One region of the Allobrachymonas sp. genome, then DNA from elsewhere that is predicted to be linked to it. Evidence: predicted binding sites of a transcription regulator. Region 1 holds the regulator's gene; each other region holds the start of a gene.

The links. The regulator sigma-54, encoded in region 1, starts transcription at its own class of promoters, with help from an activator protein. The targets are predictions, from matches to a motif close to TGGCANGNAANCTGCTTT.
Region 2: the regulator sigma-54 is predicted to act here: its motif matches at 3,443-3,460, upstream of ACE3P9_RS05815 (circularly permuted type 2 ATP-grasp protein).
Region 3: the regulator sigma-54 is predicted to act here: its motif matches at 4,025-4,042, upstream of ACE3P9_RS04680 (TorF family putative porin).

Annotation. Positions count from the first base shown of each region.
Region 1 is NZ_JAYRLV010000002.1:95,624-102,352, forward strand. It holds gene ACE3P9_RS02940 (hypothetical protein) at 1-304, shown strand, start outside; gene ACE3P9_RS02945 (hypothetical protein) at 340-663, opposite strand; gene ACE3P9_RS02950 (helix-turn-helix transcriptional regulator) at 754-1,647, opposite strand; gene rpoN (RNA polymerase factor sigma-54) at 2,152-3,867, opposite strand; gene lptB (LPS export ABC transporter ATP-binding protein) at 3,925-4,746, opposite strand; gene lptA (lipopolysaccharide transport periplasmic protein LptA) at 4,743-5,426, opposite strand; gene ACE3P9_RS02970 (benzoate/H(+) symporter BenE family transporter) at 5,512-6,720, opposite strand.
Region 2 is NZ_JAYRLV010000005.1:39,506-46,234, forward strand. It holds gene secA (preprotein translocase subunit SecA) at 1-19, opposite strand, end outside; gene ACE3P9_RS05805 (hypothetical protein) at 325-642, shown strand; gene ACE3P9_RS05810 (alpha-E domain-containing protein) at 792-1,760, opposite strand; gene ACE3P9_RS05815 (circularly permuted type 2 ATP-grasp protein) at 1,895-3,334, opposite strand; gene ACE3P9_RS05820 (DNA internalization-related competence protein ComEC/Rec2) at 3,605-6,172, opposite strand; gene ACE3P9_RS05825 (circularly permuted type 2 ATP-grasp protein) at 6,388-6,729, shown strand, end outside.
Region 3 is NZ_JAYRLV010000003.1:174,695-181,423, forward strand. It holds gene ACE3P9_RS04665 (tetratricopeptide repeat protein) at 1-787, opposite strand, end outside; gene ACE3P9_RS04670 (ammonium transporter) at 1,419-2,783, opposite strand; gene ACE3P9_RS04675 (P-II family nitrogen regulator) at 2,820-3,158, opposite strand; gene ACE3P9_RS04680 (TorF family putative porin) at 3,184-3,987, opposite strand; gene metH (methionine synthase) at 4,629-6,729, shown strand, end outside.

The DNA.
Region 1 (6,729 bases):
TGTCACACAAGCAGCAGCGTTGATCGAGCATTTTGAGGCCGAGCCATCATTGCCGACAAGGGCTACGACAGCGATAGCCTGGTTCAGAGGATCGAAGGCAGGGGGCGCAAGCGATCATTCCCCCGCGCAGCAGTCGCAAGACACGACGTGCGGTCGATTGGCATCGCTACAAAGCCAGAAATCTGGTGGAGCGCTTCTTCAATCGTCTCAAGCAATTCCGCTGACTGACAATCCGCTACGACAAACTCGCCACACGCTTCAACGTATTTCTGCAACTCGCAGTGCATCCATCTGGCTAATGTGAACACGGCCTAGATAAACTGTTCCAGGCCTTGCTTTTTAACGGTCGCGGCTCCAGCGGCTCCACAGTGCATGGACACCCCATGCCAGTGCGGCGCACAGGAGGGTGCCGACTGTGACGGTGCCCAGCAGGACCAGGACGGGATGCGCGTCTCCCAGCCAGGAAGACAGGCCGAGCCAGGTGGTGACGTAGATGAGTCCGCAGCCCACGGCCACGGCTCCGAGGACGACTGCGGCCACGCTCAGGAGCACGCCCAGCGCCGCCACGGCCAGAATCACGACCCACTGCACGATCCACCACAGCAGGGCCAGTGCAGCGCCGACCACTACGAGGCCGACAAGAAGGGCAAGCAGGAATCCCATGGAGCAGATGTGCAGAGGTGATGAGGTAGGGGGCGGCGGTGGACCGGAAGCAAGCCTCCGTCAGGGCGCAGGAGTCGCCGCGCGACGGGTTCAGGCTGGTGTGGCGCCTGCCTGTGTCTCCAGGTCGAGGTAGTGCGTCAGGGTGCGGTGCAGGCGGGTGGCGTAGTCGGCGGGGGAGACGATGCGCACGTGCGGAATCCAGTAGCGGACGATGGGGAGGATTTGCTCGGGGTTGCGGATTTCGGTGCGGATGAGGAGGTGGTCGTCGGCTTCTTCGACGGTGGTCTGGGAAGGGACGAGGTCGCGCCGGCGGAAGTAGTACATGGCCATGCCGGTGACACGCAGGGTGACGAGGGTCTTGGGGCCGAACCAGATGCTGTCGGCGTGGGTGATTTCGGCATCGATGGCGGGGTCGGGAAGATAGGGGGTGGCGGTGACGGCCAGGTGGGTGCAGCGCTGCAGGGTGAAGGTTTTGAGCACACCGGCATCCATGGCCACCAGGTACCAGATGCCGTGCTGGTTGACGAGGCGGTAGGGGGCAATGGTGCGGGCCTTGTCTGCGTAGACGATGTGGCACTGCAGGCGGTCACGGATGGCGTCGTCGAGGGTCTGGAAGGCGCGGTTGCTGGCGCGCTCGTGCTCGTAGGCTGGGCCCTTGACCAGGTAGCTGCGGGCGCGGTCTCCGTCGAGCAGGGGGAGCAGGAACCGGGTGCCGTGCTCGGGGAACAGGCCGTCGGAGCCGAGCAGCGTGACGAGTGCCTGCAGGTGGCGGGGCTCGATGCGGCAGCCAAAGCCGGGGGCCAGCTCGTAGAGGCCGTCTTCGCGCAGGCGGATGATGTCGCCGAGGCGCTGGAGGTCGCGGTAGATGGTGCGCTCGGTGACGCCGAATTCGACGGCGAGGATCTGCCGGTCGAGCGCCTGCCGCTGGTAGAGCCGCTCCAGCATGATGCCGAGGCGGCGGGCCAGTTGCTCGTTGTCTGCCATGAGTCGTGCTCCCTGAGAGTGTCTGTCCCTCTGCTCCGGGCCAAGGCGCCTCTCTGGTTCGGTGGCGAGGCATGGATGGGGGGACGGGTGCACCGAGTATAGAAAGCGTCCCTGACAGGTGGTGTCAGCGAGCAGGCAGGACGTGCCTGCACAGGGGGTGCTGCCGCTCCGGCTGCCCGGCGACGGGAGGTTTTTGCAGCGGTGATGGTGAGAGTGGCGAAGTGAGTGGATGAATGTTCTGCGGGGACCATGTGTTCCCGCATGTGCTCCCCGATATACACGACTCATCCTTCAGGCAGTCCGGGAGTTCACCGTGGAGGGCTCTTTCAAGGGCATCGCGCAGGAGGGGCTGGTGGCCCTTGCCGCGCACAGGGGCAGCGATCTGGTCTGGTCGCCCTCTGGCGCGAGAGTCGGATGGCCATGCGCTGCAGCGCCGGGCGCCTGGGCCTGATGGCTTTGGGGCACCCCATTCCACACCCCGTTCCATGCAGATGCGACGCCTCCCTACCCCAGCACCTTGCGCAGATGGGCTGGGGGGATGCGCAGGGCTTCGCGGTATTTGGCTACGGTGCGGCGGGCGCACTGGACGCCGCGTTCCTGGAGGAGTTCGCAGAGGCGGTTGTCGCTGAGGGGCTTGGCGGGGGGTTCGTCGGCGATGAGTTTCCCGATCATGGCGCGCACGGCGGTGCTGCTGGTGGTGCTGCCGTCTTCGCTGGCGAGGCCCGAGGCGAAGAAGTACTTGAGCTCGAAGGTGCCCCAGGGGGTGCTCATGTATTTGGCGCTGGTGACGCGGCTGACGGTGGATTCGTGCAGGCCGAGTTCGTCGGCGATTTCGCGCAGGACGAGGGGTTCCATGGCCAGTACGCCCTGCTCGAAGAAGCGGTGCTGGCGCTCGACGATGGCGGTGCTCACGCGCAGGATGGTGTCGAAGCGCTGCTGGATGCTCTTGACCATCCAGCGGGCTTCCTGCAGGCGCTGCTGCAGGGCCTGGATGCCTTCGCCCTTGTGGTGGCGCAGGGCGCTGGCGTACATCTCCTGCACGCGCACGCGGGGCATGACGGCGGGGTTGAGCTGCACGCTCCAGGGGCGGCTGGCGGCGTCGCGGCCCTGGTTGGCGCGCACGAGCACGTCGGGGATGACGATGTTGCGCTCGGTCTGGGCAAAGGCGCGGCCGGGCTTGGGTTCGAGGGTGGCGATGAGCTGCATGGCGCTGCGCAGGTGCGCGGCCGAATAGGGCAGCAGCTTGCCGAGGCCGCGCACGTCGCGCCGGGCAAGGTAGTCGAGCGGCTGGCGGCAGACGTCGAGGGCGACTTCGCGCGCGAGCAGGCGGGGGGTGTCGGCGTCGGGGATGTCGAGGGCACGCAGCTGGAGCTGCAGGCATTCGGCCAGGTCGCGCGCGCCGACGCCGACGGGGTCGAGCGACTGAAGCAGGCGCAGGGCCATGGTGAGGTGGTGGAGGAGTTCGGCGTGCTCCTCGGCGTCGCGTTCGGGGTCGCCGGTGGGGTTGCGCTCCTGCAGGCTCTGGGCGAGTTCGCCGAGGGTGTCTTCGAGGTAACCGTCGTCGTCGAGGGATTCGATGAGGAAGTACAGCGCGGCCTGTTCGCTGGTATCGAGGCGCAGGGCCAGGGCCTGGCGGTGCAGGCAGTCCTGCAGGCTTTCGTGGCAGCCGGCGCGCTCGATGGCGGAGGGCTCGTCCTCGTCGTCGTCATGGCTGCTGCCGGCGCTGCTCACGCGCAGGCTGTCCCAGTCGTCGTCACCATCGCTGCTGCTGGAGAGGACTTCGTCGTCGCCCGAGGTGGCAGGGCTGTCGTCGCGGGTGGAGCCGGCGCTCCAGTCGTCGGTCTGGGCGTTGGCGAGGTCGGTGTGGTCGGGGGCGTCGCTGGAGAGGACTTCGCTGGTGTCGGGGGCGTCGGCGCCTTCGGGGTCGTCGTAGCCGCCTTCGGCTGTGGCGCCCATGCCGTCGTCACTGCCTGCCTCTGCGCTGGGGCCGGTGGTGGCATCGACATCGCCGGATGCGTGGCCAGCAGCGTCGGGCTCTGACTCGGAGGCTGCCGCGTCCTCGGCGCTGGTGTCCTGCTCCAGGAAGGGGTTGTCGGCCAGCATCTGGTCGATCTCCTGCTGCATGTCGAGCGTGGAGATCTGCAGCAGGCGGATGGACTGCTGGAGTTGCGGCGTGAGGGAGAGGTTCTGCGCAGTGCGCAGCTGCAGTCCTGCTTTCATGGCACGGAGGGCGGCTTCGGAAGGTACAGCGGGAAGCGGCTCATGGACGGAGTCCGCTCACATGCGGAAGTGTTCGCCGAGGTAGACACGGCGCACTTCGGCGTTGGAGACGATCTGCTCGGGCGTGCCCGAGGCGAGCACGGCCCCTTCGCTGATGATGTAGGCGTGGTCGCAGATGCCCAGGGTTTCGCGCACGTTATGGTCGGTGATGAGCACGCCGATGCCGCGCGCCTTGAGGAAGGCGATGATCTTCTGGATTTCGATGACGGCGATGGGGTCGATGCCGGCGAAGGGCTCGTCGAGCAGGATGAAGCGCGGCTGGCTGGCAAGGGCACGGGCGATTTCGACCCGGCGGCGCTCGCCCCCGGAGAGTGCGAGCGCGGGGGTGTCGCGCAGGTGGGTGATGTGCAGGTCGGCGAGCAGGGCATCGAGCTGGGTGTCGATGGTGGCGCGGTCGAGCGGCTTACCGTGGGCATCGACCTGGAGCTCCAGCACGGCGCGGATGTTGTCCTCGACGTTGAGCTTGCGGAAGATGGAGGCTTCCTGCGGCAGGTAGCTCAGGCCCATGCGTGAGCGGCGGTGGATGGGCAGGTCCTCGACGGGCTGGCCATCGATGGAGATGGCGCCGCCGTCGGCCCGGATGAGGCCGACGATCATGTAGAAGGATGTGGTCTTGCCGGCTCCGTTGGGGCCGAGCAGGCCCACGACTTCGCCCTTGCGCACGCTCAGGGACACGTCCTTGACGACGCGGCGGCGGCCATAGGCCTTCTGGAGATGGCGCACGCACAGTTCGCTGCCGTCGGCAGGCGGACGGCCCTGGCTGCCGCCCTCGCAGCGGAGGTCGGCGGCCGGGGCAGATACGGGAGCGGCATCGCTCATGGGCGGCCTCCGATGGTGGCGCTGGAGCGCAGGGTGGTGACGGGAGCCGACGCGGCGCGCGCCCCCTTGCTGGCGGCCCGGGTGGCGGGCATGGGCAGGGCGGATTTGCCGCCGCTCTGCCCCACGGGATTGATGACGGCGCGCACCCGGCCGGCCGGCACGGCCCCTGCGGCAGCGCCCCCGGCGCCGGTGGAGGGGCCGCCGGCCACGTTGTAGACCTCGGTGAGGTCGTTGTAGACGATGGTGTCGCCACGGACTTCGTCGGCGAGCTGGGTGCCCACGAGGCGGCGCATGCGGGCGTTGCCGGTGAGGCGCGCGATCTGGGTTCTGTCGTCCCGCTCGATGCGGTTGGCCTCGCCCTCGATGTACTCGTTGAGTCCCTCGCGCTTCTGGCGCATGAAGGCCTGGTGGCCCGCGCTGCCTTCGGCGTACATGAACTGGTTGCCCTGCGGATCCTGGCGCACCTCGACCTTGTCGGCACGCAGCACAATGGTGCCCTTGGTGGCCACGACCCGCCCTGTGAAGGTGGTGATCTTGTGCGCATCGTCGTAGCGCATGGCGTCGGCCTCGATGTTGAGGGGCTTGGCGCGGTCGGCCAGCTCGGCGTGGGCGGTCTGCACCAGACCCAGGCAGGCGACAGCCAGCGCGAGGGCCGGCAAGGCGGAGGACAACGGTTTCATGTTCGGCACGATTCTTGCTCGTTGGACGTATGGTCCATTGTAGCGATGCCGGATGCCTCCCGCGCGGGCCGGGCCGAAGAGCCGTTCAGATGCGGCGGCGGGGCATGTAGTCCTGCACCAGGAGCGCCACCACCCCGGCCACCACGCCCCAGAAGGCCGAACCCACGCCAGCCACCTCCACCCCGCTGAGGGTGACGAGAAAAGTGATGACGGCCACATCGCGGTGGCGCGTCACGTCGAGCGCAGTCACGAGGCTGCTGGCAATGGTCGAGAGGAGCGCAAGCCCTGCAATGGCGGCAATGAACTCGTGCGGAAAGGCCATGAGCAGGCCCGTGACCACGGTGCCGAAGAGGCCGATGAGCAGCATCCACAGCCCCCACACCACGGCGGCGACGTAGCGGCGGTCGGGGTCGGGATGGGCTTCATCGCCCATGCAGATGGAGGCGGTGATGGCGCTGAAATTGATGGCATAGCATCCCAGCGGCGCCAGGGCGAGCCCCACCATGCCGGTGACGGTGACGAGCACGGACGTGGGCAGCTCGTACCCGGCGGCACGAAAGGCTGCCACGCCCGGCAGGTTCTGCGATGCCATGGTGACGACGAACAGCGGCAGCGCCAGGCTGGTGATGGCTGCCATGGAAAAGACCGGCGCCGTGAAGACCGGATGCGCCCAGTCGGCATGCAGATCGTGCAGCGAGAGGTGCCCGCCGAGCGCGACGAGCACCACCCCGACGGCCAGCGTCCACACCACCGCATAGCGCGGGCTCAGGCGCTTGCCGAGCAGGTAGGCCAGCAGCATGCCGATGACAAGCACCGGGGCCGAGCCCGCTGCCGCGAATGCCTGCATGGAAAACCGCGCCAGCACTCCGGCGAGCAGGGCCGCCGCCACCGACAGGGGAATGCGGTTCATGACCCGCTCGAACCAGCCCGTGAACCCGCAGACGGTGATGAGCGCGGAGCTGACCATGAAGGCCCCCACCGCTTCCGGCATGGTGAACTGCCCCGAGGCGGCCGCCGTGGCGAGCACCACGGCCCCCGGGGTGGACCAGGCAATCATGACCGGCTTGCGCAGCCACAGCGAAGGCAGGATGCTGCAGACGGCACACCCGAGGCAGACGGCCCAGATCCAGGAGGTGATTTCGGCGGGAGTGGCGCCAAAGCCCTGTGCCGCCCGGAAGATGATGGCCACCGAACTGGTGAAACCCACCAGGGTGGCCACGAAACCTGCGACAAACGCCGTCAGGGAGAAGTCGCGCACGAACTGCAGTGGCGACAGACGTTGGGTCCAGTGCATGACGGACGT
Region 2 (6,729 bases), on a different contig from region 1:
TGGTCAAAAAATTAGCCATGCGATCAGATGGCTTCCGGACCACACCGCAGCAGAACGCCTCCTGGAGGAGGGACGGCGGTCGGGAACGGAAGCTTCTTCCTTGTGTTGATTGCTGAAAAGGTGTTGCGGCAGATGGGGGCACTCGGGCCCGTATCAACTCCGCACGCGCAGGCACGGCCTCCTGCAGGCCGTGTCCGCATCTGTGTCAGGACAGGTTAACGGGGCATTTTACCCTTGGGGGTTTCCCAGGGCTTCATGCCAGCGTGTACTTTTTGGGCATGTGTGTATCGGCATGCAGCGCAGAGGGTGCCCGATAATGCGGACATGACGCTGCGCCACCACCAAGCCATTCCCCTGAGTCAGGCCGCCGAGGAAGCCCCCGTGCTGGGGAGCCTGATGGCGCGGGTGCGGCTGTCCCAGTCGTGCGGAGAGGCCATCCGCAAACTCATTCCGGCCCCGATGCGCAGGCATATCGCGTTCGGCGCGGTGGAGGAAGGCGAGTGGTGCCTGATTGTCTCGAACAACGCAGCAGCCGCCAAGGCACGTCAGCTGCTGCCGGTCTGGGTGGCGAGCCTGCAGCGCCAGGGGCTGCCGGTGAACCGCATCCGGCTGCATCTGAACGGCAGCGACTGGGGCCGATAGCCCGGCGCCCCTGCAGCCACCCTGCCCTGCGGCAGCTCCGTGGAGAGCGCTCCTTGCTGCTCTGCAGCAGGAGGCAGGCAGAGGAAAAACGACGCAAGGGCGGCAGCTCCCTTGCGCCATGCGCCGTGCGCCCTGAAGTGCCTGCCGAGTCACTGGAACTGCAGGAATTCCTCGCTGACGGCGAGGCCCACGGCGTGGACCCGTTCGAGGAAGTGCGTGAGATAGGCATGCAGGCCGGTAGCCAGGATTTCCTGGATGTCGCCATATTGCAGGTCGGCCTGCAGGCGCCCGGCCAGACGACGGGAGTGGCTGGCATCGACGCTCGCGCCGATGCGTTCCAGATTGGCCACCACCTCGTTCATGCAGGCCAGCAGCGAGCGGGGCATGTCGTGCCGGAGCATGAGCAGCTCGGCCACCCGGGGCGGAGTGATGACGTCGCGGTAGACGCGGCGATAGATCTCGAAGGCCGAGACGCTGCGCAGGATGGCACTCCAGTGGTAGAAGTCCAGCTCCTCCTGGGTGTTGGCAGCCTCGGGGTCGGCCGCGAAGAACTCGGGGGAGAGATGGGCATGGAACTTGACGTCGAGCAGGCGTGCGGTATTGTCGGCCCGCTCCAGGAAGGTGCCCAGGCGCATGAAAAAGACCGACTGGTCGAGCAGCATGGTGCCGAGGATCACGCCCCGCGCCAGGTGGGAGTGGAGCTTGACCCATTCGAAGAAGGCGCTGGGATCGGTCTGCAGGATGCCCTCGCGCAGCTGGCGCCGGGCTTCGAGCCAGATCTGGTTGTAGGTCTCCCACACCTCGGTGGTGAGGCTGCCGCGCACGGCACGGGCATTCTCGCGCGAGGCCTGGATGCAGGCGATGATGGAGGAAGGGTTGTCGGCATCGGCCGCCATGAAGGTGATGACCTTGTCCGGCTGGATGTCGCCATACTTGGCGCGATAGGCAGGGAGCAGCTCGCAGATCGAGAGCATGCCTGCCCAGCCCTGCTCAGCCTGCAGCGCGGACTGTGGCAGCATGCTGGTCTGGTAGTTGACGTCGAGCATGCGGGCGGTGTTTTCGGCCCGCTCGATGTAGCGGGACATCCAGAGAAGGTGGTCGGCAGTACGGGAAAGCATGATATGTGGCGATGTAATGGTCTGTCTGCCTGTATCGGCCCGCGCCATGGGAGACGGCACGTCCGGCATCCGGTGGAAAGCCCTGCTCGGCAGCATCCGCAGGGCTCCCTGAAAGGGGATGGAGCGCCCGCGGCTCAGACCACCCAGGTGTCCTTGGTTCCCCCGCCCTGCGACGAGTTGACGACGAGCGAGCCTTCCTTGAGCGCCACGCGGGTGAGGCCACCCGCCACCATCTGCACGGTCTTGCCGCTGAGCACGAAGGGGCGCAGATCGATGTGGCGGGGTGCCACGCCTGCATCGACCAGCGTGGGGCAGCTCGACAGGCTGAGGGTAGGCTGCGCAATGTAGCCCTCGGGACGGGCCTTGAGCACGGCCCGGAATTCCTCGATTTCGGCCTTGCTGGCCGTAGGGCCGATGAGCATGCCGTAGCCGCCGGCACCGTGCACTTCCTTGACGACCAGCTCCTCCAGGTGCGCGAGCACGTAGGCGAGGTCGTCGGGCTTGCGGCACATCCAGGTGGGTACGTTGTGCAGAATAGGCTTTTCACCGAGGTAGAACTCGATCATGCGGGGCACATAGGGGTAGATGGACTTGTCGTCCGCAATGCCGGTGCCGACTGCGTTGCAGATGGTGACACGGCCGGCGCGGTACACGTCGAGCAAGCCTGCACAGCCGAGTGCGGAGTCGGGCCGGAAGACCTTGGGATCGAGGAAGTCGTCATCCACACGGCGGTAGATCACATCGACACGCTCGGGCCCCCGGGTGGTGCGCATGTAGAGGAAGCCGTCCTTGACGAAAAGGTCCTGCCCTTCGACGAGCTCCACCCCCATCTGCTGGGCCAGGAAGGCATGCTCGAAATAGGCGCTGTTGTACATGCCGGGAGTGAGGACCACCACCACCGGGTCGGGCACGCCGGTGGGGGCGCTTGCCCGCAGGGTTTCGAGCAGCAGGTCGGCATAGTGGGCCACGGGGGCCACCTGGTAGCTGCGGAAGAGCTCTGGGAAGAGCCGCATCATCATCTTGCGGTTTTCCAGCATGTAGCTCACGCCGCTGGGCACGCGCAGGTTGTCTTCGAGGACGTAATACTCCCCTACCCCTGCGGCGTCAGGAGCCCGCACGATGTCGATGCCGCTGATATGCGAATAGACCTGGTTGGGAACATCGACGCCGACCATCTCCTTGCGGAACTGCGAGTTGTGCAGGATCTGCTCGGCTGGCACGACGCCGGCACGGACGATTTCCTGGTCATGGTAGATGTCGTGCAGGAAGCGGTTGAGCGCCGTGACACGCTGCGTCAGGCCGCGTTCGAGCAGATCCCACTCGGAATGGGGAATGATGCGGGGAATGAGATCGAACGGGATGAGACGTTCGGTGCCCGATCCGTCGGCATCCTTGTCGCCGTAGACGGCGAAGGTGATGCCGACGCGACGGAAGATGAACTCGGCTTCCTCCCGCCGGTGGAGCATGGTCTGCATGGGCTGATGGGACAGCCATTGCGCGTAGCGCTGGTATTGCTGCCTGGTCGGGGCATCCGCATATGGGACCGAGGCATACATTTCGTCGAATGCGAGCATGAACCAATCTCCTGTAGTTGTCCGCAGGTCCGTGACGGAGGGTGTGGCTCGGGCGCCCCAGACTGCCCACGCACCTGTTTGTGGGCAGTGCAGCAAGTTTGATGCCGACTTGCAGAGCCCATGCCGAAAAGACATGCACACGACAGGGAAATGCAGGAGGCGCCCACGCCGTTTTCTCTGCTCCAGAGACAGGAGACCCGGGACGGGACGGCTCCATTTTCGCGCGGACACAGGCCGGTACAGCGGCCCTGCGCAGGAATCTGCAGGGTTTCAGGGAAGCGTGGGCACCTCGTGCTGCCAGTAGTGCCGGTGGACTTCCCTCTCGCAGCGGATGGCATTGGTGGCCGAACTCCACCACCCCGCACCACATTGGTCTGTCTGCACCACGATGGTGCCCACGCTGTGCAGGCGCGCCAGCACCTGCGGATGGGGATGGTGATAGGTGTTGCGGTAGCCATGCTGGATGAGGGTCCAGTGCGGCGCCACGGCCTGCAGCCAGGGCTGGCTGCTGGACGTTCTGCTGCCATGATGCCCCGCCACGAGCACATCGGCCCGCAGCCATTCAGGGGGCGTGCGGGCCAGCATGGCGGCTTCCTGTGGCGCTTCGGCATCTCCGGTGAGCAGCACGGTGCGGCGTCCGTTGCTCACACGCAGCACGCAGCTCATGGCGTTGGTCTTGGCCTGGGGCACATAGTCGGTTTCGAGCGGGTGCAGGAACCGGAAGTCCACCCCTTCCCACTGCCAGTCCTGACCCACGCTGCAGGGTTCGACGGCCCGCAGCTGCTGCAGGGGGTGGTCCGGGGCGATGGATCCGAGCAGGGGCAGGTGCGGATAGGCCTGCAGCAGCGGCTCGATGCCCGCGATGTGATCGGTGTCGGAATGGCTGAGCACGGCCACGTCGGGGGTCTCGTCGAGCGCGTGGAACAGCGGCAGCAGCACGCGGTCGCCCGCATTGCTGTGCGCGCCATAACGTGGGCCCGCGTCATAGAGCAGGGTGTGCCGTGCCGTGCGTACCACCAGCGCGCTGCCCTGCCCGATGTCGGTCATGAGGACCTCGAACTCCCCTGCATCCGGCCGTGGGGCCTGCCAGGCCAGCACGGGCACCATCATCAGCGCTCCCGGCCATCGCAAGGGCCAGGGCCCGCGCATGCACAGCAGCACCCCTCCGGCCACGCCCAGCACACCGGCCCACCAGGGCGCCTGTGCAGCCTGGTACTGCGCCCACGGCCACGATGCCAGCCAGCCCAGCAGCGCCATGAGCTGCTGCACGCACCAGGCTGCCGCCAGCCACAGGGGCGAGCACAGCGCCCCGAGCATGGCCAGCGGAGTGACGAGCAGGGTTACGACGGGCACGGCCACCAGGTTGGCCAGGGTACCCACGAGCGAAACCTGCCCGAAGATCATCAGCGTCAGCGGTGTCAGGGCCGCCAGCACCAGCATTTGCTCGCGTCCGAATCCGGCCAGAGTGTGCATGATGCGGGCCCGCCAGCCATCTGCCGGCGCCGTCTGCTCCTGCCCCGCTGCGAACAGAATGCCGACGGCCACGAAGCTGAGCCAGAACCCCGCCTGCAGAAGCGCCCAGGGGTCCCAGGCCACCACGGCGGCAGCGGCCACGGCCCACAGGGCCGGCCAGGGCCATTGCCGCCCGCCGGACCGCAGGACTGCCAGGACCACCAGCATGCACACGGTGCGCTGAGCCGGCACCCCCCAGCCGCTGAACAGCGCATACAGCCATGCCAGCAGCACCCCGCCCCACAGAGCTGCGCGCGGTGCCGGAATGGCCAGGCACAGGGGCCACTTCCAGCGCGCCGTGCGGCGCCAGCCCCAGCCGACCAGCCCCGAAGCCAGCCAGGCGAACATGGTGATGTGGAGCCCGGAAATGCTCATGAGGTGCGCCACGCCGGTGATGCGGAAGATGTCCCAGTCGTCCCGATCGATGGCCGACTGGTCCCCCATGACCAGCGCAGCCAGCACCCCGGCCACCCGCGCCCGCCCTGCGCCACCTCCCGCCGGGGGTGCGGCAGCAGCCCGGCCCTGCTCCCAGGGAACGACGCCGGGTGCCACGACCTGGTAGATGCGGGTGCGGACGGCGACACGGGCGCGGTCGATCCAGGCGGCAGCATCAAGGGGACGCGCATCGGCCAACCGTTCAGCCGGTGCGCCGGAGCGCCCGCCGCGCACGTAGCCCGTGGCGCCCAGCCCCTGGTCCCACATCCAGAGTTCGCTGTCGAAGGCCCAGGGATTGCGGTTGCCGTGCGGCTGCTTGAGGCGCACGGTCATGCGCCACTGCTCGCCCGGCATGACGCACATGCGGCAGGGCTCGGAAGGGGCTGAGGCGAGTTCCTCGGATACCGGGGCAGCACCTTCGGGTTGCACCTCGCGCCCCCGCCAGGAGCGAAGACGGTACCAGCCCAGTGCCAGCCGTGGCGGGAGCTGCACTGCCGCACCCTCCTGCAGGGCAGACTCCACCTGCAAGGCAAGGCGCGTGCCGTCCTCCCCCCATTGAGGCAGTCCCACCACACGGCCCACCACGACCAGATCGCGTCCCTGCAGATCCCGGTCCAGTGCCTGCGAGGCCACCTGCACCGCCCGCAGGCCCGTCAGACTCCACCCCAGCACCGCCAGAGCCAGATACAGCCATGGCGCGGGCAGATGCCTGCGACGCAGCCAGAGCAGCGCCAGCAGCAGGGCTGCGCCTGCACTGCTTGCGTAGGACACCCCCGTCCACAGCCTGGCCTGCTGCAGCTGCACGGCCACCCCCGCGAGCCAGCACAGAGCGGCAGGAGTGACGGAAAAACGGCGCCAGGCCTGGGGCCACCCCAGCGAGCGAAAAGACATGCGTGCACCAGCCATGCACCAAGGACCTCATCAATAGAAAATGGAACGTACCAAAGTACGCATGCGCATCATGCCATGCGCCCTCTGCCTGTCCGTGGCATGGGCGCATCGTGCAGGGCCTTGCGACATGAAAAAGCGTGCGTATTTGTCGGGCATGCGACAGGCTGTGTGCCATACGGCCTGCAGGCAGGACCGGCTGTCGCTAGACTAGCTCCATGAATGCACCCCAAGCCTCTCTCGACGCCGCACCGGTTGCACCTGGAGGTGATGCCGGCTGGACGCTTCCGGGACTCGACGTGCCGTCCACCGCCGGGCACTACAGCGAGCTGCTCGGCCGTTCCGTGCCTGAAAGCGCCGGTCCCCTGTCGCCCGCCGACATGGCCCCGCACTGGCGCACCTTCTTCGATGCACTGGCCCGCAAGACGCCGGACGATCTCACCCAGCGGCTGCTGCGCCTGCGGCGCATGGTGCTGGGCAACGGCATCAGCTACAACGTCTATTCCGACAGCCAGGGCGCCCAGCGCCCGTGGGAAGTCGATCTCCTGCCCCTGTTGATT
Region 3 (6,729 bases), on a different contig from region 1:
CCCCCGGAGCACGCAGTGCCAGAAGGGCCGCCACCCGTGCATGCTGGGCATAGGCGTTGTCGGGGTCGAGCGCCAGCTCCGCCTCGTACCACTGCACGGCCTGCAGCAGATCGCCCTGCGCCTCGGCCCGTGCCGCCCGCAGCTCCAGCACATCGAGCCGCTGCCGGAGCGGGCCATGGGCTGCGCGGGCCTGCAGGGCTTCGAGCGCCGGGCCGGCCTCGGTCTGCTGCCCGGCATCGATCATCCACTGCACACGCCGCATGGCCGGCTCCCACGCGCCCGGCAAGAGCGCCTCCATGCGGGCGATGACCCGGCCCTGCAGTTCCGTCTGCCGGACGGTGCGGCATGCCGCCAGCAGCGCAGGCAGGGCATAGTCCGCCCAGCCTTCGCCTGCCGTGCCGCCCTGGGACGCCGCCAGGGCCACGACCTGCCGGTCCAGCGCCACGCGGTGCCCTACCACCAGGGCGTCGGCCACCACACGCACACGCTCCGGCCCGGCTGGCAGCTCCTGCGCCCAGCCCCGCAGCGTGGCAAAGACCTGATCGCCCCGCGCCCGGCCCGCGCGCCAGTCCGCCACCAGCGCGTCATGCGCCTGCGCGCTGTAGGGCGCCGGCCTGTCCGCATCGGACGCTGCGGGCTGCCGCTCCGGCGCCCTGGGTGCACCACCCTCCTGCGCCTGTGCCCAGGGGGCGGCACCGGCCAGCAGCGCAGCCATGGCTACCCCTTTCCATGACGCCTCCCGGGCCCGAGGGAACGGGGGCGCACGACGGCAGATCGAATGGCTCATGGCAGACCTCCCTGCGACGGACAAAGCATCGCCTGTAATCGTTGTTGTGCAGTGCGAGCAGATGGTTCGATTGTCTGAGAAACATTTATTTACATATGGTCATCTTGTAACAAACGCCGTATTTCTCCCGTCGCACTCCGTCTTTATGCCGATCCCGCATGCACTTAGCAGGCCCAGCTCATGTAAAGACACATCGCTCGCATCCGCCCTCGGGACGGTACCCATCGGCTCCACTCGCCCTTTTCTATGTACCATAGCCCGGTCATTCGTAACAAACTGTGCCTCATCCATGACGAAAACAAGACAGTCCGCCCAGCAGACGGCCTCGCAGCGCCCCGCGACGTCCCACCTCTCCCCTCGTCCACCCGCCGGGAGCCAGCAAGGGTAAGTACGGAGCGACGGGGACTGCGCGCGGCCTTACAGTGGCGCCACTCGATCTGCATTCCGGTGCAGCCACGAGGGACGAGGAGACATCCCCCAGAACGCCAGACAGGCGTCCCCAGGCCGGCACGACAGTGCCGGCCTTTTTTGCGCCCAGCCGTTGCCACGAAAAAAAGCCGCCACGGAATTCCGTGGCGGCTCGGGAGATGCGGCCCCGGGCACAGGGCCCGGAGCACATGCATCAGCTTGCTCAGCGGTTGTAGGCTGCTTCGCCGTGGCTGGTGATGTCCAGACCTTCGCGCTCTTCGTCTTCGGGCACACGCAGGCCGAACACCAGATCCACCAGACGGTAGGCGATGAAGGACACGATGCCGGACCACAGGATGGTGATGATCACGCCCTGGAACTGCACCCACATCTGGTGAGCCATGTTGTAGTCGGCCGCGCCGGTGCCACCCAGGCTGGGAGCCGTGAGCACGCCGGTCATCAGGGCGCCCAGGATACCGCCGACACCGTGCACGCCGAAGGCGTCGAAGGCGTCATCGACATTGAGCAGGCGCTTGAGGCCAGTCACACCCCACAGGCAGACGGGGCCAGCGATCAGGCCGAGGACGATGGCGCCCATGGGGCCCACGGTACCGGCAGCCGGCGTGATGGCCACGAGGCCGGCCACGGCGCCGGAGGCAGCACCCAGCATGGAGGGCTTGTGCTTCTTGAGCGCTTCGGTGCCGATCCAGGACATGGCAGCCATGGCGGTCGCCAGCAGCGTGTTCACGAAGGCCAGAGCGGCGATGCCGTTGGCTTCGAGAGCGGAGCCGGCGTTGAAGCCGAACCAGCCCACCCACAGCAGAGAGGCACCCACCATGGTCAGCGTCAGGCTGTGGGGCATGAACGCTTCCTTGCCGAAGCCGGTGCGCTTGCCGATGACGTAGGCACCCACCAGACCGGCGATACCGGCGTTGATGTGCACCACGGTGCCGCCGGCGAAGTCGAGTGCGCCCGCCTTGAACAGGTAGCCATTGCCGCTCCACACCATGTGGGCGATCGGCGCATAGCTGAAGGTGAACCACAGGGCGGAGAACGCCAGCACGGCCACAAAGCGCGCACGCTCGGCGAAGGCACCCACGATCAGCGCAGCGCTGATGGCAGCGAACGAGCACTGGAAGGCCACAAAGGCCAGCTCGGGCAGCTTGGCATCGGGGCTGAAGGTGTCGGCCAGAGAGGTCGGCGTGACGCCTGCCAGGAAGGCCTTGCCCAGGTCACCGATGAAGTAGCCGCCGCCGTTGAACGCCAGGCTGTAGCCGTACAGGGCCCACAGCACGCTCACCAGCGAGAACACCACGAACACCTGGATCAGCACGGACAGCATGTTCTTGGCACGGGCCAGACCGCCGTAGAACAGCGCCAGACCGGGGATGCTCATCATGATGACGAGCACGGTGGACACCAACAGCCAGGCGGTATCGCCCTTGTTGACGGTGGCCTTGACGGCAGAAGCCGCAGCCGAGGCAGCCGGAGCGGCTGCGGAAGCGGCGTCCTGCGCCCAGGTGCTGCCGCTGGCCAGAGCCAGCCCGGCACCGGCCAGGGCCAGGAAGGGAAGGAACGATTTCTTCATGATGAAATTCCTCGATGGATTGCAGCCTTGCGGCCCTTACAGCGCCACGCTGCCGGTCTCGCCGGTGCGGATGCGGATGACCTGCTCCAGCGGAGACACGAAAATCTTGCCGTCGCCGATCTTGCCGGTGCGGGCGGCATTCTCGATAGCCTCGACAACCTGGTCGACCAGGGTGTCTTCGACGGCAGCCTCGACCCTGACCTTGGGCAGGAAGTCGACGACGTATTCGGCGCCGCGGTACAGCTCGGTGTGGCCTTTCTGGCGACCGAAGCCCTTGACCTCGGTCACGGTGATGCCCTGCACGCCCACATCCGACAGTGCCTGGCGGACTTCGTCGAGCTTGAAGGGTTTGATGATGGCGGTCACGAGTTTCATGGTGTATGGATCCTTGTTCAGATGATCAGAAGGTGTACTTGACGCCCAGGATGGCCTTGCCCTTGTTGACGTAGCCATAGTTGCTGGACTTGTCGGCGCCCACGAAGGCAGCGGTCAGGGTGGTCTTGGGCATGAAGTCCCAGGCCACGCCCACGCTGTAGTCGGTGTAGCTGGGCAGACCGGCGGCGCGCACGTCGCTGGTCATGAAGGTATGGCCCACGGAGGCGTTGAACGTGAGGCCGTCACGCAGGGGATGCGCCCAGGCCAGGTTCAGGTAGCCGGTGTTGCGGCCGTTCTCAAGACCGAAGTACTTGCTCGACACGGTGTGCGAGTACTTGAGCGTGAGTTCCTTATAGGTGGCACCTGCGTACAGCTCGGTGGTGCTCAGGGCATTGGCACCGGGGTACTGGTAGCGCAGCACGCCGACGTCCCAGCCCAGGGGGCCGGTGGCGAACTTGTAGCCGCCGTAGAAGTCCATTTCCACGTTGGCATTCTTGCCGGAGGTGCTGGTGGGATCGGGCAGCTTGATGGTGGAGTTCCAGTTGCCGAGATACAGCCCATTGGAGAACGCGTAGTCCACGCCGCCCTGCAGAGCCGGACGGGAATAATGCTCGCTGCCCGTGAAGTACTGGTCCTGACCACGGTACTTGTACAGGCTCACCAGACCGATGTTGAAGGACAGCGGGGAGCTGGCCTCTGCCGCAGGCGCCGGGGTGGCGGCGGCAGAAGCGGGAGCTGCGGCAGCAGGAGCGGCTGCATCTTCAGCCCAGACGGCGCCGCAGGAAGCGGCAGCAGCCAGTGCGGCGAGGGAGAGGAGCGATTTCTTCATGGACGTTGCTTCCATTGCAGTTGATGATGCGGACGGTGTAGCAGGAACCATGCCAACACATTTTGGCACCAGGTGCACCAGGGACGTGCATCCGGCATGGTGCACCCCATCCGCCAGTCAGCCGGTGCCAGGTGCAACTTGGGGCGCCTGCCGGAGCCCCGGGCTGGCCGGCCTGTCCGCCCCGGCCAGCACGCACCGCCCCTGTCCTTCATTCTTGCGCAAGCACCCCACGCAAAAGATGCAGATACGCATCCTGCTTTTGTGCCTGCGCCAGAGGAGGTTGCAGCGCAGCATGGAGCTTTCCGGCAGCTTACGGCACGCCTCTGGTTCCCCTGTACCGGCCTGTTGCTCGGTACGGTGCCTCACGGGGCACGGGCGCACCAATACAGTGCGAAATGTATCCTGTGTTTGCACCCGGACGTCCATGGCATCCGCGCACGGGGCCTCTGGAGCCGCCTTGGCACATGCCTCGCGCACGGCCGGACGCCGCTCCGGAAGCGCCCAGGGTGGCCGAGGCCATCGCGGGATAGGTATCATCCACAGTCATTGCCGCCCCTGCTCCGGGGGCCGAGCCCCTTCCGGTGCCCGCCTTGCGCGGCGCATGCGGAGATGATCATTCCCGAGGTCGCATCTTGTCTTCCATTTCCACTGCGGGCGAGGCCCCTATTTCCGACACACCCGATACCACCACACCCCCGGCCATGTGCCTGTCGGGGCTCGAACCCCTGGTGATCGGCAAGGGCCATCTTTTCGTCAACATCGGCGAACGCACCAACGTCACGGGGTCCAAGGCGTTTGCCCGGCTGATTCTCAACGGCCAGTACGAGGAGGCCCTGGCGGTGGCCCGCCAGCAGGTGGAAAACGGCGCCCAGATCATCGACATCAACATGGATGAGGCCATGCTCGACAGCAAGGCCGCGATGGTGCGCTTCCTCAACCTGATCGCCAGCGAACCCGAGATCGCCCGCGTGCCCATCATGGTGGACAGCTCCAAGTGGGAGGTCATCGAGGCCGGTCTGCGCTGCATCCAGGGCAAGGCCATCGTCAACTCCATCAGCCTCAAGGAAGGCGAGCAGAAGTTCCGCCACGAGGCCCTGCTGTGCAAGCGCTATGGCGCGGCCGTGGTGGTCATGGCCTTCGACGAACAGGGCCAGGCCGACACCTACGAGCGCAAGACCGCCATCTGCGAGCGGGCCTACCGGCTGCTGGTCGACGAGATCGGCTTTCCGCCCGAAGACATCATCTTCGACCCCAACGTCTTCGCCATTGCCACCGGCATCGACGAGCACAACAACTACGCGGTCGACTTCATCGAGGCCACGCGCTGGATCAAGGCCCACCTGCCGGGCGCCAAGGTGTCGGGCGGGGTTTCGAACGTGTCCTTCAGCTTCCGCGGCAACGAGCCGGTGCGCGAGGCCATCCATACCGTGTTCCTCTACCACGCCATCCAGGCGGGCATGGACATGGGCATCGTCAACGCCGGCATGATCGGGGTGTACGACGAGCTCGATCCCGATCTGCGCACCCGCGTCGAGGACGTGGTGCTCAACCGCCGCCCCGATGCCGCCGAGCGCCTGCTCGAAATCGCCGAATCCGCCAAGGGCGCCGCCCGCGACGACAGCCGCAAGCTCGAATGGCGCAACGCCCCCGTCAACGAGCGCCTGAGCCATGCCCTGGTGCACGGCATCACCGACTTCATCGTCGAGGACACCGAGGAAGCCTACCAGGAGGTGCTGCGCAAGGGCGGCCGCCCGCTGCATGTCATCGAAGGCCCGCTCATGGACGGCATGAACGTGGTGGGCGACCTGTTCGGCCAGGGCAAGATGTTCCTGCCGCAGGTGGTCAAGTCCGCCCGCGTCATGAAGCAGGCCGTGGCGCATCTGGTGCCCTACATAGAAGAGGAAAAGCGCCAGCAGGAAGCCGCCGGCATGGACGTGAAGTCGCGCGGCCGCATCATCATGGCCACCGTCAAGGGCGACGTGCACGACATCGGCAAGAACATCGTCACCGTCGTGCTCCAGTGCAACAACTTCGAGGTCGTGAACATGGGCGTCATGGTGCCCTGCCACGAGATCCTGGCCCGCGCCAAGGCCGAAGGGGCGGACATCATCGGCCTGTCCGGGCTCATCACCCCGAGCCTGGAGGAAATGCAGTACGTCGCCTCCGAGATGCAGAAGGACGACCACTTCCGCCTGCGCCACATTCCGCTGCTCATCGGGGGCGCCACCACGAGCCGGGTGCACACGGCCGTCAAGATCGCCCCGCACTACGAAGGCCCGGTGGTCTACGTGCCCGATGCCTCGCGCAGCGTGGGCGTGGCCCAGAACCTGCTCGGCGACGGCCACGATGGCTTCGTCGAGAACCTGCACACCGACTACGAACGCATCCGCCAGCAGCACGCCGGCAAGAAGCAGCAGGTGCTGTGGCCGCTGAGCAAGGCCCGTGCCAACGCCACGCCGATCAACTGGACGGCCTATGTGCCGCCTCGCCCGCACTTCATCGGGCGACGCGAATTCCGCCACGTCGATCTGGCCACGCTGCGGCCCTACATCGACTGGGGACCGTTCTTCCAGACCTGGGATCTGGCCGGCAGCTTCCCGGCCATCCTGCAGGACGAGGTGGTGGGCGAGGAGGCCCGCAAGGTCTATGCCGACGGCCTCGCCATGCTCGACCAGATCATCGAGCACCGCTGGCTGACCGCCAACGGCGTGATGGGGCTGTGGCCCGCCAACACGGTGCACC